2 regions of the Kitasatospora sp. LaBMicrA B282 genome follow, and region 2 is predicted to be linked to the other one. Evidence: predicted binding sites of a transcription regulator. Region 2 holds the regulator's gene; the other holds the start of a gene.
The links. Region 2 encodes HspR, which represses chaperone genes until heat shock. Its sites were predicted from a motif close to TTGAGNNNNNNNNNCTCAA; they were not measured.
Positions count from the first base shown of each region.

Region 1: a site for HspR is predicted at 3,990-4,008, ahead of lon (endopeptidase La). Genes of this name have one in related genera too.

Region 1 is NZ_JBNQTI010000078.1:22,348-37,196, reverse strand. Features, by position in the region: gene ACQRUO_RS21805 (sensor histidine kinase) at 494-1,660, opposite strand; gene ACQRUO_RS21800 (response regulator transcription factor) at 1,735-2,466, opposite strand; gene ACQRUO_RS21795 (rhomboid-like protein) at 2,967-3,776, shown strand; gene lon (endopeptidase La) at 4,031-6,448, shown strand; gene ACQRUO_RS21785 (GtrA family protein) at 6,606-7,127, shown strand; gene ACQRUO_RS21780 (DUF3533 domain-containing protein) at 7,215-8,261, opposite strand; gene ACQRUO_RS21775 (MarR family winged helix-turn-helix transcriptional regulator) at 8,446-8,925, shown strand; gene ACQRUO_RS21770 (MDR family MFS transporter) at 9,048-10,661, shown strand; gene ACQRUO_RS21765 (hypothetical protein) at 10,785-11,009, opposite strand; gene ACQRUO_RS21760 (anion permease) at 11,023-12,204, opposite strand; gene ACQRUO_RS21755 (NlpC/P60 family protein) at 12,561-14,138, shown strand; gene ACQRUO_RS21750 (FdhF/YdeP family oxidoreductase) at 14,157-14,849, opposite strand, start outside.
Region 2 is NZ_JBNQTI010000079.1:19,423-34,271, forward strand. Features, by position in the region: gene ACQRUO_RS21905 (heterodisulfide reductase-related iron-sulfur binding cluster) at 1-949, opposite strand, end outside; gene dnaK (molecular chaperone DnaK) at 1,241-3,082, shown strand; gene grpE (nucleotide exchange factor GrpE) at 3,079-3,690, shown strand; gene dnaJ (molecular chaperone DnaJ) at 3,781-4,932, shown strand; gene ACQRUO_RS21925 (heat shock protein transcriptional repressor HspR) at 4,940-5,488, shown strand; gene ACQRUO_RS21930 (helix-turn-helix domain-containing protein) at 5,625-6,686, shown strand; gene ACQRUO_RS21935 (hypothetical protein) at 6,834-7,244, opposite strand; gene ACQRUO_RS21940 (hypothetical protein) at 7,451-8,071, shown strand; gene ACQRUO_RS21945 (LuxR C-terminal-related transcriptional regulator) at 8,154-9,113, opposite strand; gene ACQRUO_RS21950 (LuxR C-terminal-related transcriptional regulator) at 9,125-10,144, opposite strand; gene ACQRUO_RS21955 (hypothetical protein) at 10,949-11,281, opposite strand; gene ACQRUO_RS21960 (LuxR C-terminal-related transcriptional regulator) at 11,626-12,603, opposite strand; gene ACQRUO_RS21965 (TDT family transporter) at 12,951-14,075, opposite strand; gene ACQRUO_RS21970 (LysR family transcriptional regulator) at 14,146-14,849, shown strand, end outside.

The DNA of each region.
Region 1 (14,849 bases), on a different contig from region 2:
GCTTCCTTTTGGGATGTTTGGACAGCGGGGATTAAGGCTACGCCCCTGACCAAGCATCGCGCAGTCCCCTAGGGGTCGGCGTCGCCCAGATCACAGTGTGCTGGGCCACATTGGCCGAAAGAGGGCGTTAGAGAACGCCTCGATCGGGGAACCGGCCACTGTTGATCATCCTGCCAAACTATGGCAAATCAGGCAAAACCGCCCCGGATCCAGTCGAGACGACAGATCTTCGGCTGTCGATTACCAGATTGTCCCAGTTCTGTGACAAAGCTGGCCGAGATGGACAGACCGTGGCGTTTTGGTGCCGTGCTCCGTCGCCCGTTCACCCGCCGTTGGCCCGGGATCGGGTCCGTTCTGGGCCGTTTCTGGCCCCGTTCGGGGTCCGCAGCGGCGCGATCGGGGCGCGAGCGGGCCGCCGACGGGTTCCGAGTTCGTCAGGTCTCATCGGGTCCGTCGGGTCCCGTCAGGTCCTGTCGGGACCTGTCGGGTCCCGTCAGGTCCGCCGGGCCGCGGGGCAGCCCGCCGGTCCGGGCAGGGCGACCTGGATCAGGCAGCCGCCGGAGCCGTCGGGCACGTCGGCCACCTCGATCCGCCCGCCGTGCAGGTCCACCGCCCAGCGGGCGATGGCCAGGCCGAGGCCGGTGCCGCCGTCGCTGCCGGGGCCCTGGGCGGTCGCGGTGCCGGCCCGGCTGAACCGGTCGAAGACCCGGGTGCGGTCCTGCGCCGGTATGCCGGGTCCTTGGTCCGCCACTTCCAGCAGCAGCGAGAGCGGGGAGTCGCCGGCCCGGGCCCGGACCGTGACGGTGCCGCCGCGCGGCGAGTGCTTGCAGGCGTTGTCCACCAGGTTGGCGACCACCTGGTGCAGGCGTTCCGGGTCGGCCAGCGCGGTCAGCTGCTCGGGTTCGACGTCGATCCGCAGCTTCAGGTCGTCGCGCCGGCTCCAGGCGCCGCCGGCGGTCGCGCCGTCCACCGTCAGGCCGCGCAGCACGCCGGCCAGGAACGGGGCCACCTCGAACTCGCGGGCGTCCAGCGGCACCACGCCGTCGTCCAGCTTGGACAGGTCCAGCAGGTGCGAGACCAGCCGGCCCAGCCGTTCGGTCTGCTCCAGCGCGGCGCCCAGGGTGGCCTGCTCGGGCGGCACCACGCCGTCCACCATGTTCTCCAGCACCGCCTGCAGCGCCGCGATCGGCGTGCGCAGCTCGTGCGAGACGTTGGCGACCAGCTCGCGCCGGTGCCGGTCGGCCGCCTCCAGGTCGGCGGCCATCTTGTTGAAGGTCACCGCCAGCTCGCCGATCTCGTCGCGGGAACCGGCGGTCACCCGGCGGCTGTAGTCGCCGCCGGCCATCGCCCGGGCCGCCGCGGTCATCTCGCGCAGCGGGGCGGTCAGCGTGTGGGCCAGCAACTGCATGAAGAGCAGCGAGGCGATCATCGAGAAGGCCATGATCACCCGGATCTGGGTCTCCGAGCGGATCGCGATCACCACCAGGCCGGTGGCGACCACCACCGACACGATGACCAGCATGGTCAGCTTGCCCTTGATCGAGCGCGCCGGGTCGAACGGTCGGATCTCGCGCCAGATCCGCGCGGCCAGGCGCCCGGGCCACCGCTGCTGGCGCGGCGCCGGGTCGGGCTCGGTGCGAGCCCGTGGTGAGGTGTTCATCGGTGCTTGGTTTCCCCGTACTCCTGTCCCCCCGTGGCCCCCCCGCCGTCGGGTACGCCCGTCGGGCGCGCCGCTCAGCCCACCGGCGCTTCCAGCGCGTAGCCGACGCCGTGCACGGTGCGGATCCAGGTCGCCCCGATCTTCCGGCGCAGCGCCTTGACGTGGCTGTCCACGGTGCGGGTGCCGGAGGCGTCGGTCCAGTCCCACACCTCGGCCAGCAGCTGCTCGCGGGTGAGCACCGCGCGCGGCTGGGCGGCCAGGCAGGCCAGCAGGTCGAACTCGGTCGGCGTCAGGTGGACGTCGCCGGAGGCGAGCCGGACCCGGCGCTGCACGTGGTCGATCTCCAGTTCGCCGAACCGGAGGCTGCCGAGCGCAGGAGTTCTGGCCGCCTGCTGGGCCCGCTCCACCCGGCGCAGCAGCACGTTGACCCGGGCTGCCAGCTCGCGCATCGAGAAGGGCTTGGTCATGTAGTCGTCGGCGCCCACGCCCAGGCCGACCAGCAGGTCGGTCTCGTCGTCGCGGGCGGTCAGCATCAGGACCGGCACCGGGCGCTGCGCCTGGATCCGGCGGCAGACCTCCAGCCCGTCGAAGCCGGGCAGCATGATGTCGAGCACCACGAGGTCGGGCTGCCAGGTGTGGAAGCCGTCCACCGCGCCGGGCCCGTCGTGGGCCACGGCGACCTTGAAGCCCTCCGCGCCCAGTCGGGCCGCGATCGACTCGGCGATGGTGGGCTCGTCCTCCACCACCAGTACGCGTCGCTGGGCAATCACACCGCTGCTGTTGGTGTCCTGCTGAATCTCTGTCACGGTCACGCCACCGCCCCCAGGGCCTGCGGGCCGCCACCTGTGGGAGTGGCGGGCACCGCTCGTAGTCTTGTTCCGTCGTTCAATTGCGCGTGCTGATCTCGCCCCGGCTCCGCCAAGCGCGGGTTTGCGGACCGCGGCTTCCCGACCGCAGGACCGACATCCATACCTCGCAGCGTACGGACACCCGGCGAGCACCGGCAGGTGGACCGCAGATTTCCGGACCACAGGCCTGTGTGCGCGCCCCGGGGACCCAGCACGGGCCGCTACCTTACCCGTCCATGTCGCCTCACCGTAACGGTGTGTATGCACGAACCAGGGTCGGGTACGTCACCCCGACTCGCGCGGCATTTGGTCCATACCAACTTCTGAACTGCCGTAACGGGGACCGCAACCCGATCCTCAGCCGACTCTCAGAGATTCCCCGTACCGTGGACGAAACCTGCCGGTGATGGCACGGTGTGCACGCGCAGCGAGCGCAACCACCGAGGGACGGAGGCGCCATGGCGGACGCAATGGCCCACTCGCCGACGGACTCCCCGCTGGGCCTGTCCGCGGACTCCTGGCCGCGCCCGGCGGCTGCCGGCGCGCGGTGCGCCGTGACCCCGCTCACCGGCCTGCGCCACGGGCTGCGCTCGGTGCCGCTGCGCTGGGTGCTGGACCGGCTGCCCACCCCGCGGCGCAACCCCTTCGCCTGCGGCTACCTGCTGGTGCTGGCCGGCACCACGGTCTTCGCCCAGGTCGCCAGCCCGGACCTGGTGCACCAGCTGCAGACCATGTCCAGCACCGACGGCCACCACCTGCTGCGCACCCCGCTGCGCTCGCTGCTGATGAGCGGCCTGTGGGTGGCGGGGCCGGTCTGGATGCCCTACCTGTGGGCCTTCGCCTTCACCGTCGCCCCGCTGGAGCGGCGGGTGGGCTCGCTGCGCGCCGCGGGGGTGTTCGCCGCCGGGCACGTGGTCGGCACGCTGCTCTCGCAGGGCGTGGTGGCGGTCGCGGTGGCCACCGGGCAGGTCGGCCCCGGCATCCTGGACGAGCTCGACATCGGCGTCAGCTACGGCGTGCTGGCCTCGCTCGGCGCGGTGGCCGGGCTGCTGCCGCCGCGCGGCCGCTACCTGGCGCTGGGCGGGGCGGTGCTGTTGGTGGCGCACCAGATCGTCGGCGACCAGGACCTGATCACCGCCATCGGCCACCCGACCGCGCTGCTCACCGGCGTGGCGCTGTGGGGCTCGCTGCGCCGGGCCGGACGCCCCGGGCGCGGTTCCGGTGGTGCGGTGTGGCGGGTGGTGCGCCGGGTCGCGCGGCCGGCGTAGCGCCCTCGCGGGATTGATGTCCGATTGTCCGGCAGGCCGTTCCGGCCCGCCGGACAATCGTTTTTCCGGCCCGTGACGGCACCGGGAAGGGCCCTGGGAAGGCCCTCGGAAGACGCCGGAAGGCCCTGACGGCCCGGCACGGACGGTCGTCCGCTGTTCGCTCAGGGCGAACTCGACTGATCGCATCCGGGGAACATCCGGACCCGGCGAAGCCTTAGTCATGTCGACTCAAGTTCGCTGACTGGGGAGAGATCATGGCATCGACGTCCGCTTCGCTCACGCTGCCCGTGCTGCCCCTCGACGACGAGGTCGTGCTGCCCGGCATGGTGGTGCCGCTGGACCTCAAGGACACCGAGGTGCGCGCCGCCGTGGAGGCCGCCCGGGCCGCCGCGCGGTCGTCGGTGAGCGGTGCCGCGGCCGGCGGCAAGCCGCAGGTGCTGCTGGTGCCGCGGCTGGACGGCTCGTACGCGGCGGTGGGCACCCTGGCCACCGTCGAGCAGGTCGGCCGGCTGGCCGACGGGGAGCCGGCCGCGCTGGTCCGGGCGGTCCGCCGGGTGCGGATCGGGGCCGGCACCACCGGCCCGGGCGCCGCGCTCTGGGTGGAGACCACGCCGTTCAAGGAGTCCTCGGTCGGGATGCCGGTGGCCGGTCGGGCGGCCGAGCTGGTGAAGGAGTACAAGGCGGTCTCCACCGAGTGGCTGCGCAAGCGCGGCGCCTGGCAGATCGTCGACCGGGTGGCGGCCATCGAGGGGGTCGGCGAGCTGGCCGACAACGTCGGCTACGCCCCCTTCGCCACCGCCGAGCAGAAGCTCAAGGTGCTGCTGGAGGCCGACCAGGTGGCCCGGCTGGAGTACGCCCTGCAGCTGCTGAAGGACCACCTCGCCGAGGAGGAGGTCAACGACACCATCCGCAAGGACGTCGAGGAGGGCGTCGCCAAGCAGCAGAAGGAGTTCCTGCTCCGCCGGCAGCTGGAGGCGGTGCGCAAGGAGCTGGCCGAGCTGAACGGCGAGGCGGCCGACGAGGAGGGCGACTACCGGGCCCGGGTCGAGGCGGCCGAGCTGCCCGAGAAGGTGCGCGAGGCGGCCCTCAAGGAGGTCGACAAGCTGGAGCGCTCCTCCGACCAGTCGCCCGAGGGCAGCTGGATCCGCACCTGGCTGGACACCGTGCTCGAGCTGCCCTGGAACGAGCGCAGCGAGGACGGCTACGACATCGCCGGCGCCCGCGCGGTGCTGGACGCCGACCACGCCGGCCTGGCCGACGTGAAGGACCGGATCGTCGAGTACCTGGCGGTCCGCAAGCGCCGCGCGGACCAGGGCCTGAGCCTGGTCGGCGGTCGCCGCGGCGGTGCGGTGCTGGCCCTGGTCGGTCCGCCCGGCGTCGGCAAGACCTCGCTCGGCGAGTCGGTGGCCCGGGCGATGGGCCGCAGCTTCGTCCGGGTCGCGCTCGGCGGGGTGCGCGACGAGGCCGAGATCCGCGGCCACCGGCGCACCTACGTCGGTGCGCTGCCCGGCCGGATCGTGCGGGCCATCAAGGAGGCCGGCTCGATGAACCCGGTGGTGCTGCTGGACGAGATCGACAAGGTCGGCTCGGACTACCGCGGCGACCCGGCCGCGGCGCTGCTCGAGGTGCTGGACCCGGCGCAGAACCACACCTTCCGCGACCACTACCTGGAGGTCGAGCTCGACCTGTCCGACGTGGTCTTCCTGGCCACCGCCAACGTGCTGGAGGCCATCCCCGAGCCGCTGCTGGACCGGATGGAGCTGGTCCGGCTGGACGGCTACACCGAGGACGAGAAGGTCGTCATCGCCCGCGACCACCTGCTGCCGCGCCAGCTGCAGCGGGCCGGCCTGGCGGCCGCGGACGTCGCGGTGGACGAGGGCGCCCTGCGCAGGCTGGCGGGGGAGTACACCCGGGAGGCCGGGGTGCGGAACCTGGAGCGGGCGGTGGCCCGGATCCTGCGCAAGGTGGCCGCGCAGAGCGAGCTCGGTCAGCGCGAGCTGCCCACCGCGATCGGCGCGGACGACCTGCGCGGCCTGATCGGCCGCCCGCACCACACCCCCGAGGCGGCCCAGGAGCCGGCCGAGCGGCGCACCGCGGTGCCGGGCGTTGCCACCGGCCTGGCGGTCACCGGGGCGGGCGGCGACGTGCTCTACGTCGAGGCCTCGCTGGCGGACGCCGAGACCGGCTCCACCGGCCTGACCCTCACCGGCCAGCTGGGCGACGTGATGAAGGAGTCCGCCCACATCGCGCTCTCCTACCTGCGCTCGCGCGGCGCCGAACTGGAGCTCCCGGTCACCGGCCTGCGCGACCGCGGCATCCACCTGCACGTCCCCGCGGGCGCCGTCCCCAAGGACGGCCCGAGCGCCGGCGTCACCATGACCACGGCGCTGGCCTCGCTGCTCTCCGGCCGCAAGGTCCGCACCGACGTGGCGATGACCGGCGAGGTCTCGCTCACCGGCCGGGTGCTGCCGATCGGCGGCGTGAAGCAGAAGCTGCTCGCCGCGGACCGGGCCGGCCTCACCACGGTGATCATCCCCAAGCGGAACGAGCCCGACCTGGACGAGGTCCCCGCCGAGGTGCTGGAGCGCCTGACGGTCCACCCGGTCGGCGACGTCCGCGAGGTCCTCGCCCTGGCGCTGGAGCCGGCCGAGGTGCTGGTCGCCGCGGCCTGATCGGCCCCCGCCCGCCCGGCGCCCGACGGCCTTTGCCGCCCCCGGGCGCCGGGCGGCTCGACCGTGGCTCGGGGCGGCCTGGAGGGGGGCGTCGGCGGCGGGCGCCCCCCGGGGCGTCGGGCGACGCCCTTTCAGGGACTCGTGCGACACTGCGCCAATGCCGTCGCGTACACAGAAGCTCCTGGCCAAGGTGCCGGGGCCGCTGCGCCCCTTCGTCGTGCAGCACCGCAGCCTGGTGAAGTTCCTCGTCGTGGGTGGCTCGTGCTTCCTGCTGACGCTGGTGATCAACTACGGGCTCAAGCTCACCGTCTGCCAGAACAAGCCGGTGGTCGCGCTGACCATCGGGACGGCTGTCTCCACGGTCTTCTCCTACATCCTGAACCGGCAGTGGTCCTTCCGGTCCGAGGGCAGCCACAAGGAGGCCCTCCCCTTCTTCGTGGTCAGCGCGATCGCGGTCGGGGTCAACGACGTCCCGCTGTGGATCTCCCGGTACGTCTTCGACCTGCACAAACCGCACGTGAGCAACTTCACCCAGGAGGTCTCGGACTTCCTCAGCGGCATGATCATCGGAACCCTGGTGGCGATGGCCTTCCGCTACTGGGCGATGAAGAAGTTCGTCTTCACCAACACCAGGGCCGACTCCTCGGCGGACGTCGAGTCGCCGGCCCGGGTGCACTGACCGGCCGGTTCGGGCTCGCGGGTTCGGACCGCCGGGTTCGTACCGTCGGGTTCGGGCCGGCGGGTCCACGGGTTCAGGCCGACAGGTTCAGGCCGCCGGCGCCGGCTCCGGCGGGACGGTCGCGGTGCGGCCGCCCCGGGGCCTGGCGATCACCGCGGCCAGCGCGACCACGATCCCCAGCACCGCCCAGGCGGACAGCACCAGCAGCGGCCCGGTGAGCCGGGAGCCGCCGAGGTAGGCGACCGACCGGGTCGCGTCGGTGCCCGCGCCGTTCGGCAGCCAGGCGCCGATCGCCCGCCAGAACGGCGGCAGCAGCGGCGGTGGGAAGACCCCGCCCGCGCTCGGATTGCCGAGCACCACGAAGAGCAGCACCGCGAGCCCGATCCCGACCACGTCGAAGAGGCACTGCAGGGCCATGGTGACGGTGCCGACCGCGAAGACCACCAGGGCGCCCACGCCCCAGAGCGCGACGATGCGCCCCGGCAGCGCGTTCAGGATCGGTCCGGCGATCAGCGCCCCGCCCAGCCCCGCGGCCACCGAGTAGAGCGCCAGCACGCCGATCCGCAGCACCGCGCGCTCCCGGTTGGCCGGGCGCGAACCGGCGCTGATCCCGAGGATCGAGGCGACCAGGTAGCCGCCCACGCACCAGCCCACCACCAGGTAGAAGGCGGACAGCCCGTTGGCGTCCCCGGGGGCCAGCGGGATCACGTCCTGCACCCGTACGGTGCGCCCCTGCTGCTGTTCGGCCGCGGTGACGACGGTCTCGGCCGCGGTGGCCGCCGACTTCCCGCGTGCGGTGGCGACCAGCAGGGTGTCCTGGGTGGACGTCGGGTCGACCACCAGCGCCGCGTAGAGCCGCTGGTCCTTGATCCGGGCGACGGCCGTGGCCTGGTCGGCCACCGGGACGGCGTGCACCGCCTCGCCCGGCACCTGGTTCAGCCCGGCCACCACCTGCTGCTGGGCGGGCGGCGGGGCGACCACGCCGATCGACAGCCGGTGCGGGGTGGGGTGGTGCAGGGCGCCGACGTAGGAGGTGATGAAGCCGAGCTGGAGCAGCAGCACGGCGACGACCAGCAGGGCGGTCCGGCCGGTGACGGCGTCCTTGAGTTCCCGGGTGAATGCCTGCCCGGACATCGGGGGCTCCCTTCGGCGGTGCGACCGGTGGCGGTGGCGCGACCGATGGCGGTTGCGGCGCGGTTGCGGCGTATCCGACTCTTCCTACATCAGCGACATTCCGGACAGCCTTTCCCACACCGGAGCTGGTGGATACTGATCACGCTCCGGCGGGCGGCGCCGGGTGGATGAGTAGCGGGGTGGCGTGACCGAGGAACCGATGGTCGGCGAGTCGATCTTCCGTGCGGTGGAGCGCGAGGTGACGGTGCTGTTCCGGCGCGGTCGGGCCCGCTCGGCCGAGCTGTCCCGGCTGGTGCACCCGCAGCTGGAGGGGCTGGCCTACAGCCTGCTGGCCCACCTCAGCGAGGCCGGCCAGGTCCGGGTGACCGACGTCGGCGTGCACTTCGGGGTCGGCAAGGCGACGGTCAGCCGGCAGATCAAGGCCCTGGAGGAGCTGGGCCTGGTGGAGCGCGAGGCCGATCCGCTGGACGGGCGGGTCTCCCTGGTCTCGCTCACCGAGGACGGCGCGCGGCGCTACCGGCGCGCGCACGAGCTGCGGATCGCCGCGTTCCGCAGCATGCTGGCCGGCTGGGACCCGGGGGACCTGGAGACCTTCGCCGAGCTGCTGGCCCGGTTCAACGAGATGGCGGCCGGCGCGGGCCGGCTGGAGCTGCCGCCGGAGTAGCCGCCCGCGAGCCGCGTCCGAGTGCGGCCGGAGCCTCGACCTAAAAGGTTGCCTGGATCAACCAACTCTGCATATGGTTGCCTGAGGCAACCATTCTCGAGGACTCAGGACCCAGGACTCCCATGACCAGCAGCCAGCCGGCGCCCCGGCACCACCGCCACCAGGCCGGTGACCCCGACCGCCCGATGACGCACCGCGAGATCCTCGAAGCGCTCTCCGGGCTGCTGCTCGGCCTCTTCGTCGCGGTGCTCTCCTCGACCATCGTCTCCAACGCGCTGCCGACCATCCTGAACGACCTGCACGGCGGCGAGTCCGCCTACACCTGGGTGATCACCGCGGCGCTGCTCTCGCTCACCGCCTCCACCCCGATCTGGGGCAAGCTCTCCGACCTGGTGAGCAAGAAGCTGCTGGTGCAGCTGGCGCTGGTGATCTACATCGTCTCGTCCACGCTGGCCGGGCTCGCGCAGAACACCGGCGAGCTGATCGGCTGCCGGGTGCTGCAGGGCCTGGGCGCCGGCGGGGTGGTGGCGCTCGGTCAGATCTGCCTGGCCGCGATGGTGCCGCCGCGCGAGCGCGGCCGGTACAGCGGCTACTTCGGTGCCGTCTTCGCGCTGGCCACCATCGGCGGTCCGCTGATCGGCGGGGTCATCGTGGACACCCACTGGCTGGGCTGGCGCTGGTGCTTCTACGTCGGCATCCCGTTCTCGCTGATCGCGATCGTGGTGCTGCAGCGCACCCTGCACCTGCCGGTGGTCAAGCGGGCGGCGAAGATCGACTACCGCGGCGCGCTGCTGGTCGCCGCCGCGGTCAGCCTGCTGATGGTCTGGGTCACGCTGGCCGGCAAGGACTACCCGTGGCTCTCCTGGCAGACCGTGCTGATGGTGGGTGGCGGGCTGCTGCTGGCGGTGCTCTTCGTGCTGACCGAGCGCCGGGCCGCCGAGCCGCTGATGCCGCTGTCCCTGTTCCGGTTCCGCACCGTCAGCCTGGCCGCGGTGGCCAGTACCTTCGTCGGCATCGGGATGTACGGCGCCACCACCTTCCTCAGCCAGTACTTCCAGCTGGCCAAGGAGAAGATGCCGACCATGGCCGGCATCCTGACGCTGCCGATGATCCTCGGCCTGGCGATCGCCTCCGCCGTCGCCGGGCGGCTGATCACCCGTTACGGCAAGTGGAAGCGCTACCTGGTGGCCGGCACCCTGCTGCTGACCGTCGGCTTCTTCCTGCTCGGCACCGCGCGCTCCGACACCGGGTACGGCGCGCTGTCGATCGGCATGGTCTGCACCGGCGTCGGGCTCGGCCTGACCTCGCAGAACCTGGTGCTCGCGGTGCAGAACACGGTGCCCGCCAAGGAGCTGGGCACGGCCAGCTCGACCGTCACCTTCTTCCGCACCATGGGTGGCGCGATGGGCGTCTCCGCACTCGGCGCGCTGCTCGGCACCAAGGTCACCCACTACCTGACCCAGAACCTGGCCGCGGCGCACGTCCCGCCGGCCGGGGCGAGCGCGCTGGGCGGCGGCGACCTGCCCGACCTGCACGCGCTGCCCGCCCCGGTGGTGCCGCTGGTCACCGACGCCTTCGGGCACGGCGTGGCCACCGTCTTCCTGACCGCCACCCCGTTCGCGGCCCTCGCCCTGCTGGCCGTCCTGTTCATCCGCGAGGTCCCGCTGCGCACCGCACCGGCCGCGGGGCCCGCACCGCAGCCGGCGGCGGCGGACCGGGTCGGCGAGTCGGCCTAGCGGCCCGGCGTTGCGGCGTCCCGGCAGCACGCCGGCACGACGCCACGGCCGCACGGCAACGGCGAAGGCCGCGAGGAACCCGGGTTCCTCGCGGCCTTCGCCGTTGCCGTGCTGCGCCGGGCCTCAGCCCGCGATCAGGCTGAGCCCGTAGCCGACCGCCGCGACGCAGGCGGCGAAGCAGACCCCGGCGCCGGTCAGGGCGACGGTGCCGCGGCCGTTGCCGGCCTCCACCGCGGCCTCGCGGCGGCCCAGGGCGAGCACGCCGAGGGCGAAGGTGGCGACCACCGCGACGGTGACCACGAAGCTGACGGCGGCGGTGTCGCCCAGGGCGCTCCAGTTGATGTGCATGACCGGTTCCCTCTCAGGCCGCGACGGTGGTGCTGGACGGGGTGGTGGCCGGCGTGCCGGGCACGGGCACCGGGGTGACGTCGGTGAGCTCCGCCGCGTCGTTGACGTTCTGTGCGGTCACCGGCTCGCGGCGGGAGATCAGCCACATCGCGCCCGCCCCGGCCACCAGGACCGCGCCGACCAGGACCACGCCCCAGGTGCCCCGGTCCGCCACGAACGCGGCGGCACCGGCCACCACGCCGGCGGCGGGCAGGGTCAGGCCCCAGGCGTAGACCATCCGACGGGCGGTGCTCCAGCGCACCTCGCCCTGCGGACCGCCCAGGCCGGCGCCCATGATGCCGCCGGTGACCACCTGGGTGGTGGACAGGCCGTAGCCCATGTGCGAGGAGGCGAGGATCACCGCGGTGGTCGCGCTCTCGGCGGCGAAGCCCTGCGGCGCCCGGACGTCGGTCAGACCCTTGCCCATGCTGCGGATGATCCGCCAGCCGCCCATGTAGGTGCCGAGCGCCATGGCCAGACCGGCGCTGACGATCACCCAGGTGGGCGGCAGCGCGTGCTTGGGCAGCGCGCCGGCCGAGATCAGGGTCAGGGTGATGATGCCCATGGTCTTCTGGCCGTCGCTGGTGCCGTGGGAGAGCGAGACCAGCGAGGAGGAGAAGATCTGGCCGATCTTGAAGCCCTTGGTGGTGGTCTTCTCGTGGCCTCGCCTGGTGATCAGGTAGGCGGCCTTGGTGGCGCCCCAGGCGGCCAGGCCGGCCACGATCGGGGAGGCGACGGCCGGCAGCAGGATCTTGGTGACCACGGTGGAGAAGTTCACGCCGTCGACGCCGACCCCGACCAGGGTGGCGCCGATCAGGCCGCCGTACAGCGCGTGCGAGGAGCTGGACGGCAGACCGCGCAGCCAGGTCAGCAGGTTCCACAGGATGGCGCCGACCAGCGCGGCGAAGATCACGGCGGGGTGGATGCCCGCCTTCTCGTTGACGATGCCGCCCGAGATGGTGCCGGCGACCTTCACGGAGAGGAAGGCCCCGGCGAAGTTCAGCAGGGCGGCGATGGTGACGGCCACCTTGGGCCGCAGGGCGCCGGTGGCGATGGAGGTGGCCATCGCGTTGGCGGTGTCGTGGAAGCCGTTCGTGAAATCGAAGGCCAGTGCGGTGACGATGACCACCGCGACCAGGAACGTGATCTGTTCCATTACCAAACAATCGTCGTAGGAGGAGGACTGTCGTGTTCTTCAGCTGCGCTCAGGCGCGACCGTAGGGAGGTCGAGTGAACGGGAGGTTAACTGGGGCGGACGTCGCGGATCCGTGTATGGCTGGATTCTTTCGTGCAACAGTCTTTCAGGTGTCCTGGCCTGGTCTTATGCGAACTACGTCCGGCTTGTCGCCGGATGCGTGAGATCTGTGTCACGGCACCGCCGGAGCTGAGAATTCATCAGATCGCCCGGGGCGCCCTGCCGGATCCGGCAGTCGGCGTGGCAGGATCGGCCAGGGCCCACCGACAGTGACCGGACGGGGGCCCTGAGGTCACCGGGCGACGGGAGGCGGGCCGATGCGGGCCACGCGGCGCGAACAGCTGATGGGGACGCAGCCGTGGCGCCGGGCCGCGCTGCGCTGCGGTGCGGTGCTGGCGCTGGCGGCGCTCGCGCTGCCGTTCGGCGTGCAGAGCGCCTTCGCCGCCCCGGTACCCGTGCCCGTCGCGTCGCCGTCCCCCGGCACCCCCGGCACCCCCGGCGATCCGGCGGCCGACCAGCTGGCCGCCGCCGAGGCCACCCTGGGCCCGCTGCTCGACCGGATCCACCTGCTCTACCAGAACGCCGAGGCGGCCACCGAGCAGTTCACCGCCACCAGCCAGCAGCTGACCACCCAGCAGGCCACCGTGGCCTCGGTCAATGCCAAGCTCGACGCCCAGCAGAAGGCGGTCGACCAGGGCCTCGACGTGGCCGCCGAACTGGCCTCCGAGCAGTACCGCAACGGCGACCTCTCCGGCTTCGGCGAACTGCTGCTCACCAACGACCCCTACCAGGCCGCCCACCTGGCCGAGCTGCTCAATGCCGCGGGCCGCTCCCAGGTCGCCTTCGTCGACCAGCTGAAGAGCGACCAGGCCGCGCTGCAGACGCTGCAGAAGCAGTCCACCGACGCGGTCAACGCCACCCAGCTGCTGCTCACCCAGCAGGACCGGAACAAGGCCGAGATCGCCCGCCAGCTGGCCACCGTCGAGCAGGCGGTCTCCTCGCTCACCGGCGCCCAGCAGGGCGAGCTGGAGCTGCTGGAGCAGAACCAGATCGACCAGGCCCAGCTGGCCTTCCTGGCCACCGGGGTGCTCGGCCAGGGCGAGCGCACCCCCTCGGCCGCCGGCCGGCAGGCCGTGGCCTTCGCGATGGCGCAGCTCGGCAAGCCCTACGAGTGGGGTGCGATCGGGCCGGACACCTTCGACTGCTCCGGCCTCACCTCCCAGGCCTGGCTGCACGCCGGCGTCGAGATCCCGCGCACCAGCCAGGAGCAGTGGGCCGAGCTGCCGCACGTCCCGCTGAACCAGCTGCGCCCGGGGGACCTGGTCCTCTACTACGCCAGCGCCGAGCACGTGGCGATGTACATCGGCGGCGGGCTGGTGGTGCAGGCGCCGCACACCGGCGCGGTGGTCCGGGTGTCGCCGATCGGCATGGCGCCGGTCCTCGGTGCGGTCCGGCCCGATCCGCAGGGTGCCGCGGACGACAAGGGCGGCGCCTGGCAGGTGCCGGCCACCCTGCAGCAGGCGGAGACCGTCACCCCGATCGCCCCCCAGCTGGCGGCCGTCCCCGGCCTGCCCAAGGTGGCGCCGCTGCCCCCGCAGCAGCCGGTGCAGCCGATCGTGCCGGCGGCGCCGCCGGTGACCGCCCCGCCGCTGCCCTCGGCCACGCCGACCGCACCGCCCAAGCCCTCCTCGGGGCCCGGGCCCTCGCCCACGCCGTCGAGCGGCGGCAGCAGCAGCGGCACGCCCAGCGCCTCGCCCTCCGGGACCGCGCCGGCCCAGCCCTCGCCGTCCGGCTCGCCGTCGGCCACGGTCGGCGGCACGCCCGACGCCTCGCCCTCCGGCACGGCGCCGTCCGTCACCGCCTCGCTGAGCCCCTCGGGCACCCCGTCCCCGTGAGCCGGCGGCGGGCCGGCCTCAGGCCCCGGTGTCGGCCGCGAAGCGGATCACCACGGCCTTGGAGGTCGGCGTGTTGCTGATCTCGGCCGTCGAGTCCAGCGGCACCAGCACGTTGGTCTCCGGGTAGTACGCCGCCGCCCCGCCCCGGGCGACCGGGTAGTGCACCACCTTGAAGTGCGGTGCGCGCCGCTCCACCCCGTCGTGCCACTCGCCGACCAGGTCCACGTAGCCGCCCTCGGTCAGCCCCAGCTCGGCCGCGTCCAGCGGGTTGACCAGGACCACCCGGCGCCCGCCGGTGATGCCCCGGTAACGGTCGTCCAGGCCGTAGATCGTGGTGTTGTACTGGTCGTGCGAGCGCAGCGTCTGGAGCAGCAGGCGCCCGGCGGGGACCTGGGGCGCGGTCATCGCGTTGACCGTGAAGTTGGCCTTGCCGGTGGTGGTGGGGAAGCTGCGGCTGTCCCGCGGGCCGTGCGGCAGCGCGAAGCCGCCGGGCGCCCGGACCCTGGTGTTGAAGTCGGCGAAGCCCGGCACCACCTTGGCGATCCGGTCCCGGACGGCGTCGTAGGACTCGGCGAACTCCTCCCACGGGGTCGGGTCGGCGGGGCCGAGCGCGGCCCGGGCCAGCCGGCAGACGATCGCGGTCTCGGAGAGCAGGCCGGGCGCGGGCGGACGCAGTCGGCCCTGCGAGGAGTGCACCATGCCCATCGAGTC
Region 2 (14,849 bases):
TGTTCCAGGCCGGGCACTGCGACTGGCAACGCCCGCACTCGGTGCAGGTGGAGAAGTCGAGGATGCCCTTCCAGGAGAAGTGCTCGACCTGGGAGACGCCGAAGACCGCGTCGTCGGCCGGGTCGTCGAAGTCGATCGGCTGGCCGGCGCTGGTCATCGGCTGCAGCGCGCCGAGCGCAACGGCGCCGTCGGCGTTCCGCTTGAACCAGATGTTCGGGAAGCCCAGGAAGCGGTGCCAGGCGATGCCCATGTCGGTGTTGAGCGAGACCACGATCATCCAGATGAAGGAGACCGAGATCTTGATCGTCGCGACCAGCCAGAGCAGGTTGTGCAGGGTGCCCACGCTCAGCCCGGAGAACAGCTTCACCAGCGGGTACGAGACGACGTACGCCGCGGAGTAGTGGTTCACGCCGGCCTGCGCGCCCTCCAGACCACGCAGGGTCAGGATCGCCACCCCGATGATCAGGATGACGGCCTCGATGAAGTAGGCGAAGCCCATGTTGGAGCCGGCGAAGCGGGACTTGCGGACCGCCCGGTTCGGCAGGCTCAGCTGGCGGATCACGGTCAGCACCGCGATGCCGAGGAAGGTCACCAGGCCGAGCAGCTCCTGGAAGACCAGGTACGGCGTCCAGTCACCGATGATCGGCACCGAGAAGTCGGGGTCGAAGAGCTGTCCGAAGGCGCCGACCAGGGTGAGGATCAGCGCGTAGAAGCCGACGGCGACGCACCAGTGGGCGATGCCGACGATGCCCCACTTGTTCATCCGGCTGTGGCCGAGGAACTCCCGGACCAGGGTCACCGTACGGGCCACCGGGTCGTTGATCCGCGCCCCGGCCGGGACGGGCTGACCGAGGCGGACGAACCGGAAGATCTTCGCGATGGCCCGAGCGAACAGCGCGACGCCGACCGCGGTCGTGCCCAGTGAGATGAGGATCGCTGCTAGCTGCATCCGGCTTCTCCGTACTCCAGCGGCGGGTGAGGGTAGAGGTCGGTCAAGTGTACTCGTGGGTAACTTAACCACCCACCGGCCGGACCTTATCGCCCTGTAGCACCCCTTAAGAAGATGCTCAAGGTATGGCGGCAGTCACGTAAGCCCATACTCGCCCATAAGGACCAAAAAGGAACCGCCACAGTAAGGGCCGCATAAAAGTTGAGCGGCCATGACTCAGCCCTGTTGACGCGCACACGGGGCTGGGGCATGCTTGAGCGCGTAAAGCTCAACTCTCGTGGAGGTATCCAGATGGCACGCGCGGTCGGTATCGACCTCGGCACGACGAACTCGGTCGTCAGTGTTCTCGAAGGCGGTGAGCCCACCGTCATCACCAACGCCGAGGGCGCCCGGACCACGCCGTCCGTCGTCGCCTTCGCGAAGAACGGCGAGGTGCTGGTCGGCGAGGTCGCCAAGCGCCAGGCCGTGACCAACGTCGACCGCACCATCCGCTCGGTCAAGCGCCACATGGGCACCGGGTGGAAGGTCGCGATCGACGGCAAGGACTTCAACCCGCAGCAGATCAGCGCCTTCATCCTGCAGAAGCTGAAGCGCGACGCCGAGGCGTACCTGGGCGAGACGGTGACCGACGCGGTCATCACCGTCCCGGCCTACTTCAACGACTCCGAGCGGCAGGCCACCAAGGAGGCCGGTGAGATCGCGGGCCTCAACGTCCTGCGCATCGTCAACGAGCCGACCGCCGCCGCCCTCGCCTACGGCCTGGACAAGGACGACCAGACCATTCTGGTCTTCGACCTCGGCGGCGGCACCTTCGACGTCTCGCTGCTGGAGATCGGCGACGGCGTGGTCGAGGTCAAGGCCACCAACGGTGACAACCACCTCGGTGGTGACGACTGGGACCAGCGCGTCGTCGACCACCTGGTGAAGACCTTCCAGGCCGGCCACGGCGTCGACCTGTCCAAGGACAAGATGGCGCTGCAGCGCCTGCGCGAGGCGGCCGAGAAGGCCAAGATCGAGCTCTCCTCGTCCTCCGAGACCTCGATCAACCTGCCCTACATCACGGCCTCCGCCGAGGGCCCGCTGCACCTGGACGAGAAGCTCACCCGGGCCCAGTTCCAGCAGCTGACCGCGGACCTGCTGGAGCGCTGCAAGGTCCCGTTCCACAACGTGATCAAGGACGCCGGCATCTCGCTCTCCGAGATCGACCACGTCGTCCTGGTCGGTGGCTCGACCCGCATGCCCGCCGTCGCCGAGCTCGTCAAGGAGCTGACCGGCGGCAAGGACGCCAACAAGGGCGTCAACCCGGACGAGGTCGTGGCCATCGGCGCCGCGCTGCAGGCCGGCGTGCTCAAGGGCGAGGTCAAGGACGTCCTGCTGCTCGACGTCACCCCGCTGTCCCTCGGCATCGAGACCAAGGGCGGCATCATGACCAAGCTGATCGAGCGCAACACCACGATCCCGACCAAGCGCTCGGAGATCTTCACCACCGCCGAGGACAACCAGCCCTCCGTGCAGATCCAGGTCTACCAGGGCGAGCGCGAGATCGCGGCGTACAACAAGAAGCTCGGCATGTTCGAGCTGACCGGCCTGCCGCCGGCCCCGCGCGGCCTGCCGCAGATCGAGGTCACCTTCGACATCGACGCCAACGGCATCATGCACGTCGGTGCCAAGGACCTCGGCACCGGCAAGGAGCAGCGGATGACCGTCACCGGCGGCTCCTCGCTGCCGAAGGACGACATCGAGCGGATGACCCGCGAGGCCGAGCAGTACGCGGAGGAGGACCACAAGCGCCGCGAGGCCGTGGAGACCCGCAACCAGGCCGAGCAGCTCGTCTACTCGACCGAGAAGTTCATCGCGGACAACACCGACAAGCTCCCGGGCGACGTCAAGACCGAGGTCGAGGGCGCGATCGGCGAGCTCAAGGAGGCCCTGAAGGGCGAGGACATCGCGGCGATCCGCGAGGCCTCGGAGAAGGTCTCCACCACCGCCCAGAAGCTCGGCCAGGCGCTCTACGCCAACGCCGACGCCGCGGGTGCGGCCGCCGCCGGTGCCCCGAGCGACGCCAAGCCCGAGGACGACGTGGTCGACGCCGAGATCATCGACGACGAGAAGCCCAAGGGCGGTGCCGCATGACGGAGAAGGCGCAGGGCGTGGAGCCCGGCGACGACTCCAACGCCGACGAGGCCGTGGTGAAGGCCGCCGAGGAAGCCCTCAAGGGTGCCGCCGAGGGTGACGAGGTCGCCTCGGCCAAGCGCGAGCTGGCCGAGCGCACCGCCGACCTGCAGCGGCTGCAGGCCGAGTACCAGAACTACCGCAAGCGGGTCGAGCGCGACCGGCTGACGGTGCGCGAGATCGCGGTCTCCAACATCCTGGAGTCGCTGATCCCGGTGCTGGACGACATCGGCCGGGCCCGCGAGCACGGCGAGGTGACCGGCGGTTTCAAGTCGGTCTCCGACAACCTGGAGACGGTCGTCGCCAAGCTCGGCCTGCAGCAGTTCGGCAAGGAGGGCGAGCCCTTCGACCCGAACCTGCACGAGGCGCTGATGCACAGCTACTCCTCGGAGGTCACCGAGGACACCTGCGTGCAGGTGCTCCAGCCCGGCTACCGGATCGGCGAGCGGATCATCCGCCCGGCGATGGTGGCCGTCGCGGAACCGCAGCCCGGCACCCAGTCCGCCACCGGCGGGCCGGATGGCGACGGTCCGTCGGCCCCCGAGGCTGACGGTGCGGCCGAGAACTGACACGCTGTGCGCTGCGGGGTCGCACGTCGCCTTCGGTGACGCGCGGCTCCGCAGCGCCGTATCGACCCAGCCCGGGAGGTGGCAGCAGCCATGAGCACGAAGGACTACGTGGAGAAGGACTACTACAAGGTCCTCGGCGTGCCCAAGGACGCCACCACTGCGGAGATCAAGAAGACCTACCGCAAGCTCGCCCGCGAGTTCCACCCGGACGCCAACAAGGGTGACGCCAAGGCGGAGGAGCGCTTCAAGGACATCTCCGAGGCCTACGACGTCCTGTCGGACGACAAGCGCCGCAAGGAGTACGACGAAGCGCGCAGCCTCTTCGGCACCGGCCGGATGCGCCCCGGCGGGCCCGGCGGCAACGGCTACAGCTTCGACTTCGGCGACCTGTTCAGCGGCACCCAGGGCGGCGGCGCCGGCGGCGGGATCGGCGACGTCTTCGGCGGCCTGTTCAACCGCGGCGGCCGGCAGGCCCAGCCGCGGCGCGGGGCCGACGTGGAGACCGAGGTCACGCTCAGCTTCGAGGAGGCGGTGGACGGCGCCACCGTCCCGCTGCGGATGACCAGCCAGGCCGCCTGCCGGAGCTGCTCGGGCACCGGAGCCAAGGCCGGCACCACCCCGCGGGTCTGCCCGACCTGCGTCGGCGCCGGCACGGTCAGCCGCGGCCAGGGCGCCTTCGCGCTCTCCGAGCCGTGCCGCGACTGCAAGGGCCGCGGCATGATCGTCGACGACCCGTGCCCCGACTGCCACGGCAGCGGCCGGGCCAGCTCGGCCCGCACCATGCAGGTGCGGATCCCCGCCGGGGTGCAGGACGCCCAGCGGATCCGGCTCAAGGGCAAGGGCGCCCAGGGCGAGCGCGGCGGCCAGCCCGGTGACCTCTACGTCAGCGTGCACGTCACCTCGCACCCGGTCTTCGGCCGCAAGGGCGACAACCTGACGGTGACCGTCCCGGTCACCTTCCCGGAAGCCGCGCTCGGCGGGACCATCGACGTACCGACGTTGAACGGCCCGGCCGTGAAGCTGCGGCTGCCGGCCGGCAGCGCCAACGGCCTGACCCTGCGGGCCCGCGGCAAGGGGGCCACCCGCAAGGACGGCACCCGGGGCGACCTGCTGGTGACCGTCGAGGTGACGGTCCCGCAGCAGGTGGACGGCGAGGCCCTGAGCGCACTGGAGCAGTACCGCGACGCCACCGCGTCCGAGGACCCGCGTGCCGCCCTGTTCAAGGCGGCGGAGGGAGCGTGAGCTGACCATGCGTAACCCCGAGCGCAACACCGACCCGAGGCCCGCGGAGACCAGGGCCGAGGGCATCGGCGTCGGGTTGGGCGACGGCCTGCCCGGCGGCCCCGGCCCCGGTGCCCGCCCGCGCCGGGCCGCCGCGGCGGGCTACGTGCTCACCGAGGAGACCCCGGTCTACGTGATCTCGGTGGCCGCCGAGCTCTCCGGCCTGCACCCGCAGACGCTGCGCCAGTACGACCGGCTCGGCCTGGTCTGTCCCGACCGCACCGGCGGCGGCGGCCGCCGCTACTCGGCCCGGGACATCCAGCAGCTGCGCGAGGTGCAGCGGCTCTCCCAGGACGAGGGCATCAACCTGGCCGGGATCAAGCGGATCATCGAGCTGGAGAACCAGGTCGCCGCGCTCCAGGCCCGGGTCGCCGAGCTCGCCGCCGCCGTCGAGGGCGCCGGCGCGGCCCTGCAGGCCCGGGAGGCGGCGGTGCACGCCTCCTACCGCCGGGACCTGGTGCCGTACCAGCCGGCGCAGCAGTCCAGCGCCCTGGTGGTGTGGCGGCCGCGGCGGTAGGGACGGCGGAACGGAAGCGGAGCGAGCGGGAGCGTTTGGCCACCCACCGAACGGTGGGGTGCCAAGCGCTCCCGCGCTTGCGTAGAGTGCTGGCAGATGAAGGGATGTTCCGACTTCCTGAGAGGGGGAGCCAGGGGTGGGTTCGACGAGCGGAGGCGAGCGTGACAACGAGCATGTCGACTTCGTGTCCGCCGAGGCGAAAGCCCTCTATCTCGAGGTGATTGCCGCTGGTGGCAGCGTCGAGGTGAACGAGGCGGATCTCAGCAGCCCATACTCGGAGCTCGCCGAACTCGGTCTATTGGTTATCGGCCAAGGAAAACCGGCCGTGGTAACGGCCACCGATCCGGAATGGCTGGCCAGCAGACTCAGTTCCGCCTGGCAAAAGCAGGCCCTTTCCCTGTTGTCGCAGGCGGTGTCCATACCCGCCGCCATGCAGGAACTCAGCCGCGCTTATCGGTCGCTGGACCAGCAGTTGCACGCCGGTGGACCGGTCGAGTACGTCCACGGCGTGGTGGAGATCAACCAGCGGGTCCGGGCCCTGGTCGAGGCCGCCCAGGTGGAGATCCTCACCGCGCAGCCGGGCGGGAGCCGGCGCCAGACGGCCGTCGACGAGGTCGCGGTCCAGTCGGATCTGACGCTGCTGCGGCGGGGAGTGGCCCGCCGGGTCCTGTACCACCCCAGCGCCCGCTACTCCGCTCCCGCGCGGCACTACGTGGAGCGGATCACCGAGGGCGGCGGTGCGATCCGGACCCTGGAGGAGCCGTTCACCAGACTCTTCGTCATCGACCGGCGGATCGCCGTCATACCCGTGCGCGACGACACGGAGAAGGCCGCGTTCATCAGTGACGAGGCGATCGTCGCCTACATGGTCGACTCGTTCGAGCGCCTCTGGGAGCGTTCCAGCCCCTTCCTCGGCGCCACCGAGGTCCCGCCGGAGGTCATCTCCCGGATGCGCACCAACATCCTGCGCATGATGATCCAGGGCGTCGGCCACCGGGTCATCGCGCGCAACCTCGGGATCAGCGAACGCACCCTGGCCAGGCACATCGCCGACTTCCGGGAGGAGTACGGCTCCGAGACCCTGTTCCAGCTGGGGTGGCGGATGGCGCTGAGCGCTCCGACGAGCCTCTACCAGGAGGACGCCGAGATGCCCGATGCCGAGGAGGCATCGCTCCTCCCCGACGCCTCCTCACACTGAGCCCGGTCTCCCCCTGGGCCCGGTCTCCCACTGAGCCCCGTACGACCCGGCCACGACCGGCCGCCCGCCCGTCAGTGACCGGCGGCCGCCTGTTCCGGCTGCCGCCCAGGGTCGGGCAGGGGGCGGGTGGTCAAGCGCTGCCGCGCTCTAGGTCCAGACGGTGTCAGCAGGAACCACCCCTGCGCTCCTGGTCCAGACCGTGTCGGCGGGAATCGCCGAACTCTTGGTCCAGACCGTGTCAGCGGGAGCTGGCGCAGTCACGTGGTGAGAAACGAAACCCGACACCATCAAGGCCGCGCCGATGCCGACAGCCGTCAGCAGCACGCGGATTCCGGATCGAGGTGCACGACGCACGTGGTGCCTCCTTGTCATGAACCTGATATAACGGGCGATAAAGCATCTCATCACGATCACGCGATTAGATGCGAACAAGCGTTTATCAAAGCCATACTTCCGGCCCAGGGCAAGCTCAGGCAGCCGGCAACCCGTGTCATCGTGCTGCCAGGCAGAAATATGACACCTGTTTGTCGGAGCCCCGACAGCGATCAGCGCGTCCACGCGTGTCATCCCCATGCCAGTCAGGGAGATGACACACCGGTCCTGTGGACGCCGTGCACCGTGGGCAGTGACGATCAATAGGCGAACGAGCGCCGAGCACCCCGATCTCGAGGCGGCCCAGCAACCGTCCCCCGCTCGCTCCGCACCCCGCTTGACCTGCGGAGACCACACTCAGCAGGATCGTCAACTCCCCCGGAGCCTTCGCCATGAGTGAGCCCCACCTGCGTCAGCACGCACCTCAGGCCCCCGAGAGCCGGCGGGCCCGTGTCTTCCTCGCCGCGCCGCTCATGCGGCTGACCGGGCCGGCCGACAGCGTGGTGACGCTCGCCAGCCGGACCCGCCTGACCGCCCTGCGCAGCTCGCTGCTGCGCAGCGGGGCCGCGGTGTACAGCGCGCACCACAGTGACGCCTGGACCGTGGAGGGCCGGGCTCCGGAACCGCGGGTGCCCTCCGACTTCCGCGCCCTGCAGACCGCTGACCTGGTCTTCGCCTACGTCGGCTCCCCGCTGTCGGCCGGCGTCTCGCTCGAACTCGGCTGGGGCTCCGCGCTCCGCAAGCCGATCGTGCTGCTGGTGGACGAGGCGATCACGCACAACCCACTGATCGCCACCATCGAGCAGGTCGCCCCGGTGCTGCCGCTGGTCTTCGACGACAGCTGGTCGCAGGAGAGCCTGCGGCACATCGTGGAGACCGCGCTGGACTGGGCCGGCATGGCCCTGTCGCTGCGCGAGGGCTTCTGGACCGCGCCCGGCGAGCACTTCAAGCCGATCCCGGCGGCCCGCAGCGCCTTCGACGGCTGGTCCGCCAGCGACGCCGCGATCGGCTGACCTCCAGCAGGGCCGAGCTCGAGAACCGCTGAGGCCCCGGAACGGCTGAGCTTCCTCTCCCCGTGGCTGACCGCCCCCGAGGTCAGCCGCCGACGGACGGCTCGGCGGCCCGGATCTGCCACCCCAGCTGGAACAGCGTCTGCGCGTCATGGCGCTCCCGCAGCCGGGAGATCCGCGCCGCCACCGTCCGCTCGCTCAACCCCAACCGCGACGCGACGGCCTGCTGGGTCAGTCCCGTGGCCAGCAGCTCCACCAGCCGCGCGTCCTCGGGCACGGTCGGCTCCGGGCGCCCCACCCGCGCCGCCCGGGCCCAGTCCCGCTCGAACTGGTTGACCACCACCTCCACCAGCACCGGGTCCTCGATGATGGACGCCACCATCCGACCCGGGTAACCCGCCACCACCGCAACCGCACGGTCGAAGACCATGGCCCGGGGGAAGTCCTCGTCCAGGGCCCGGACCTGGTGCCCCAGCCCCGTGGCGAACGCGGCGTACTCGGCCAGGTCGGGGTGCGCGAGCGCGGCGCGGTGGTAGAGCGTGCGCATCCGGACGCCGCGCTGCTGCAACCGCCGCGCGGTGTCGAAGGTGCGCTCCTTCCAGAGCAGCCGGCGGCTGCCGCCGGGCTGCGCGGTGAGGATGTCCCTGGTGCACTCGGCCGCCAACTGCTCGATCCGCTGCTGGGTCTGGCTCAGCTCGGTCAGTTCCTCGATCGAACCGCCGCCCTTCGGCGCAGCCGCCGCCCGGTCGTAGGCGAGGGCCAGTTCGTCGACCAGCTCGCCGAACTCGTCGGCCCGGTCCAGCACGGCCCGGCTCGCCGACCGGAGCCCGGCACTGATCCGGGCGACCGCCACCCGCGGATTGGTCACGGTCCACAGTCCGTCCGGCTGCTCCACCACCAGCCCGACCGCCCGCAGCCGCTCGAACGCCGCGACCTCGGCCGCAGCGACCCGCTCCGGCCCGAACTGGCCGCCACCCTCCAACAACGCCCGGTACAGAGCCTGCGCCTCGGCGTCCGGCACAGCCGGAGCACTCGTCGCGCCCACGGCCGGGTGGCTCACCCGGGACGGCTCTCGCCGGTGGCTGCGCGCATCAGCCAGCCCAGTTGGAAGAGGGTCTCGGCGTCGTAGAGTTCGCGCAGCCGGGAGATGTGGCCGGCCACGGTGCGTTCGCTGAGGCCGAGTCGGGTGGCGATCATGCGCTGGGTGAGGCCCTGGGAGAGCAGCCGGCCGACCTGGGCGTGGACCGGCAGGCCGACGGTGTCGGGGGCGGCCTGGCTCCACTGGACCGGCTCGGCGCGCTGCCAGTCGCGTTCGAACATGCCGACCAGGAAGGCCACCACCGCCGGGTCCTCGAGGACGGCGGCGTTGGTGAACTCGGGGTCGCCGGGGATCACCACGGTGGCCCGGTCGAAGATCAGCATGCGCTTGAAGGACTCGCCGAGGACCCGGAACCGGACGCCCCGCTCGGTGGCGATCAGCACGTGGGCGGTGGTGGGTCCGTCGAGCCGGGCCGCCGGTTCGTAGAGGGCCCGGATGCCGCCGCCGCGGGCCAGGAAGGCGGCGGTGCGCTCCAGCGCGGACTCGACGAAGTGGGTGGGCAGCGGGCCGCCGGGCTGGGCGGAGATGACCTCGTGGTCGGACTCGCCGATCAGCCGGTCGATCAGTTGCCGGATCTCGCCCTCGTCGTGCAGGTGGCGGACCTCGCCGGAGCGGTCGACCTTTCGGGGCGTCAGATCGTAGGCCCGGGTGAGGTCTTCCAGCAGCGCCGGCATCTCCTGGGCCTGGACCAGCAGCCGGGTCCCCGCCGAGCGCAGTTCCTCGCTCAGCCGGCCGCCCACCGCACGCGGGTTCACCGCGGCGTAGCCGGCCCGTTCGGGTTCCTCGGCGAGCAGGCCGAGCTCGACGAGTTCGGCCACCGCCGCCCGGAGCGCGTCGCCGACCTCGGCCGCCGCCAGGCGGCCGCCCTCGCCGAGCACCGCCAGGTAGAGCGCGCGGGCCGCCTCGCTGGGCAGCGCGGGGCCGATGGCCGATTCGGGTCCGCCGGCCGCCGGGCCGCTCCCGGTCACGTCGGTCATCGCGTCGACTCCCCCTGAACCCTCGCCGCGGAGGGGGGAGTGCGCTCGGCGGGCGGCAGCGACCTGGCGCCTCGCGGCACCGCCGTGGTGTGGGCCACCCCGTCCCCCCTGCACGCGCTGGACCGGCAGCGGTCGAACGACCGCCGGTCCGCATCATCTCATCAGGAATGGGTGCGGGCGGCCCCGGGGCGCAAACCGGGCCGGTGGGAAGGAGGGAGGAAGAAGGGGGGAAGAGTGGAGGAGGAACACGTGAACGACGGAACGTGAGCGCCGGGCCGGAGCCCCGGGCTGCCCGCCCCCGTGATGGGCAGCCCGGGCGGTCCGCGGACAGCGGATCCGGCCCGGAGCCAGGGACGCGCAGTCTCCTGCGCTCCGGGCGGATCCACCTCCATGACGCCAAATCCGAGGTGCTTCCAGCGAGGCGGAGCAGCAACGCCTCGCTGGTACCGGACCGGTCGCCATCACCACATATGGCTGACCACCCGGCGCCCACCTGTTCCCCGCGCAGATACCTCTGCCCCTGTGCGAAGACGGCGGACGAGTCACCACCGACGGGCTGCGGTTGCCCGGGCGGCTTGGCGTGTCCCTAGCCTCACAGCGCGCGGGGCGAGGGACAAGGTTGTTTCGCCTTCAAGTTCCCGCAACTGCACGAACGTGCAGAATCGCTCCGTGACCGTCCGTCCACACACCAGCTGAGCTGCGACGATAGGAGAACGTTCGGTCTCGCTGGTAGTGAGCTGGGAAAACGCTGGGACCGCCGGTGCAGCCGGGAACCCCGGCGCCCCCGGCAGCCCCAGTGCAGCCTCAGTGCATCGCGACCCGCCCGGTGGAGCCGCGCACCACCCGGTCCAGGGCTTCGGCGCCCTTGACCCGGACGTAGGGCGAGAGTCTGGTGGCGGCCAGCGCGCGATGGGTCAGCGAGTGGTCGTCGGCCCAGACCTCGGAGCCCAGCTCCACCAGCCGGGCCAGCTCGGGGATCCCGTCCGAGACCGCCGCGAAGACCCCGTCCTCGACCAGGTAGAGGATCACCCGGTCCCCCGACTCGGCCAGCGTCACGGCCTCGCGCAGGAACCGGTCCGCCCCCGGCTTCCCCCAGACCGCCTGGCTCTCCACCAGCACGTGCGAGCGTCCGACCATCGCGTACTCCTCCCCGTCGCCCCGGCGGCCGGTCGGGTCGGGCGGTGGGTCGGACGGTGGCTCGGGCGCGCCCCGGCGCTCCGTCCGTCCGCCGGCCGGGCTCGACCGATCGCTGAGTCATCATCAGTTCGACTGATCGGGCCGCGGCTTGACCGACTTCCAGGTCCCCGAGGTCAGGGCACAGCCCGGACCCAGGCTGGCCCACCGCGTGGGCGCACGACAAGGCACCGCCCGGTGCGCGTTCCCGCAGCTGCGTGTTCGTGCAGCTGCGGGTGCCCCGACCGGTCAGCCCCCGGCCGGTCGACCCAGGTCGGTCACCCCGCAGCCGGGCGACCCCCGGCCGGTCAGCCCACGCCGCGCATCAGCCAGCCCAGCTGGAAGAGCGTCTCCGCCTCGTACTTCTCGCGCAGCCGGGCGATGTGCGCGGCCACCGTGCGCTCGCTCAGGCCCAGCCGGGTGGCGATCGCCCGCCGGCTCAGGCCGCTCGCCAGCAGCCGGGCGATCCGGTCGGCCACCGCGTCGCCGTCCGGCACCGCGTGCTCGCTGCCCCAGGCCACCCGCTCGGCCCGCCGCCAGTCCCGCTCGAAGAGCTCGACCAGCAGCTCCACCGCGGTGGGGTCGGTGATGAAGGCCGCGCTGCCCATGTCCGCCGAGGCGGGGATCACCGCCACCGTGCGGTCGAAGATCAGCATCCGCTGGAAGTCCTCGTCCAGCAGCCGGATCCGGGCCCCGTAGGGCGTGACCGCGGCCGCGTAGGAGCTGGTCGCCGGGTCGGTGCGGGCCACCGGCTGGTAGAGCGTGCGCATCGCGCCGCCGGCCCGCAGGAAGGGCACGTCCTGCGCCATCGCCCAGGCCAGGTGGTCCGGCGGGCGGTCGCCGCCGGGCTGCGCGGTGAGGATCTCGGACTCGGTGTCGGCGACCAGCTGGGCGATCCGGTGCCGGATGCTGTCCCGGTGCTGGACCGTCTCGACGGTGCCGGTGCGGTCCACCCGGCGCGGCGAGGCGTCGTAGGCGTGGGCCAGCTCGTCCAGCACCGCCGGCAGCTCGTCGGCCCGGCGTAGCAGGCCCACGGCCCGGTCCCGCAGCGCCCCGGCGGCCCGGCCGAGGAAGGCGCGCGGGCTGACCGCCGAGTAGAACGCGCCGCCCGGCAGGCCGCGCACCAGGCCGAGCTCCAGCAGCCTGGCCAGCGCGGGCGCGTCGGCCGGCTGCACCTCCGCGGACTTCACCCAGCCGCCCTTGGCCACCACCGCGAGGTAGAGCGCCCGGGCGGCCGGATCGAGTACCAGATCGACCGGCAGGCAGTCCTGATCCGCCCCTGACATCACCACACCACTTCCTCTGGTGTTCCCCCGGTGCCCTGTCCAGGCCGTGGCCCGCACCCCGTTGATTTCGCTGGCCGGCGTTGAACTTGACTGTCCGCGGCCATAGTGCCAGCGGCCATACTGCCAGCCGACTGTCCGCGGCGCGAGGGCGGGTGACGGTCGATCGCCCGCGCGGGGCGCCTGGTGGTGACGGCGGATCAGTCGGCGGCGGCGGGAGGGGGCCTCGCGCCGGCCCGGCAGCGGCGGGAGGTGACCTCGCGCCGGCCCGGCAGCGGCGGGAGGTGACCTCGCGCCGGCCCGGCAGCGGCGGGAGGTGACCTCGCGCCGGCCCGGCGGCGGGAGCGCCGTCACGCCGCCCGCAGCAGCCGGCCGCCCAGCAGGCCGGCCAGGGTCCGGCCGCCCGCCACCGCCCAGGCGAGCAGCAGCAGCCCGTACAGCCCCGCCGCCAGCCAGCCGAAGCCGGCGAGCCCGGTGTGCCGGGCCAGCCCGGCCGCGCCCGTGACGCAGGTGCCGACCGGGAAGGTGAAGGCCCACCAGGTCATCGCGAACGGCATCCGGTGCCGGCGCAGCGCCCGCAGGTTGACCGCGCCCGCGATCAGCAGCCAGAGCACCGCGAAGCCGAGCACGGCCACCCCGTAGAGGATCGCGAAGTCCAGCGCGGCCCCGGCCAGCCGGGGAGCCACCGGGCGGGCGGCGTCCGCCAGGTTGCCGACCGCGGTGGTGGACTGGCCGAGCGGCCCGAGCACCAGGAAGAGCGAGGGGGTGAGCACCAGCGCCGGCAGCTTGCTGTGCACCAGGCCGGCGAAGACCACCGGCAGCACCACCAGGGTGGCCAGCAGGCTGGCGCCGAAGAGCGCGTAGCAGGCGTAGAGCAGGTGCGGGCGCAGCGCGGCCGGCAGGTGCGGCAGCAGCGCGGGGCCGAGTGCGGCCGAGACCATCGGGGCGACCACCGGCAGCAGCCAGGTCGGGTTGGCGCGCAGCGCGGAGAGCTCGTGCCGGGTCAGCATCAGGTACGGGATCCCGGCGGCCACCAGCACCGCGTAGAGGGTGCCCAGGCTCCAGAGCACCGCGTCCAGCACGACGGCCGGGCCGCTGCCGAGCAGCGCGGGGCCGATCGCCAGGGTGCCGTAGCCGACCGCCAGCAGGGCCATCGGCGGGCAGCCGTAGAAGAACGCGGTGGCGGGGTTCTCCAGCAGCTGTTCGCGGGCCGCCGCGCGGTGCCGGACCAGGTGCACCAGCCGGGCGCCGAGCAGCACCAGCAGCGAGACCAGGGCCAGCACCCAGACCGCCCGGGCGAAGACCAGCCGCCCCGGCACCTGGTAGGGCAGCGCGAGCGCGCCGTTGGCGGTGATCGCGGTGCCCATCACCGCGGCGTACCAGTTGGGGCCGAGCTGGGCGAGGTCCCAGCGCGGGCGGGTGCGGGCCAGCGGACGGAGGCGGGGACGGGGACGGATGACGGTGACGGTGGCCATGGACCCAGCCTCGGCCGGTGGCCGGCCCTCCGGTAGCGGCCTCCGGGCTATCAGGACATAACCTGGACCTATGACTCTCTCCCCCCGGGTCCCGGAGCTGGGCGCCCTGGAACTGCTGCTCGCCGTCGACCGGCTCGGCAGCGTCGGCCGGGCCGCGACCGAGCTGGGGATCAGCCAGCCCGCCGCCAGCGCCCGGATCAAGGGGATGGAGCGGCAGCTCGGGGTGGCCCTGCTGGAGCGCTCGCCGCGCGGCTCCCGGCCCACCCCGGCCGGGCTGCTGGTGGTCGGCTGGGCGCGCCGGGTGGTGGAGGCCGCCGAGGTGCTGGACGCCGGGATCGAGGCGCTGCGCGAGCGGCGGGACGCCCGGCTGCGGGTGGTGGCCAGCCTGACCGTGGCGGAGTACCTGATGCCCGGCTGGCTGCTCGCCCTGGCGTCCGCCCGCCCGGCCACCGCGGTCACCCTGCGCACCGCGAACTCGGCGGCGGTGGCCGAGCAGCTGCTGACCGGCGAGGCGGACCTGGGGTTCGTGGAGAGCCCGCGGATCCCGGGCGGGCTGTCCGGCGCGGTGGTCGCGGGCGACCGGCTGGTGCTGGTGGTGGCACCCGGCCACCCCTGGGCCCGGCGCCGCGCCCCGATCACCCCGGCCGAGCTGGCCGCCACCCCGCTGGTGCTGCGCGAGCCGGGCTCCGGCACCCGCGAGGTGCTGGACCGGGGGCTGGCCGCGGCCGGGTTGCGGGCCACGCCGCTGCTGGAGCTGGCCTCCAGCACCGCGCT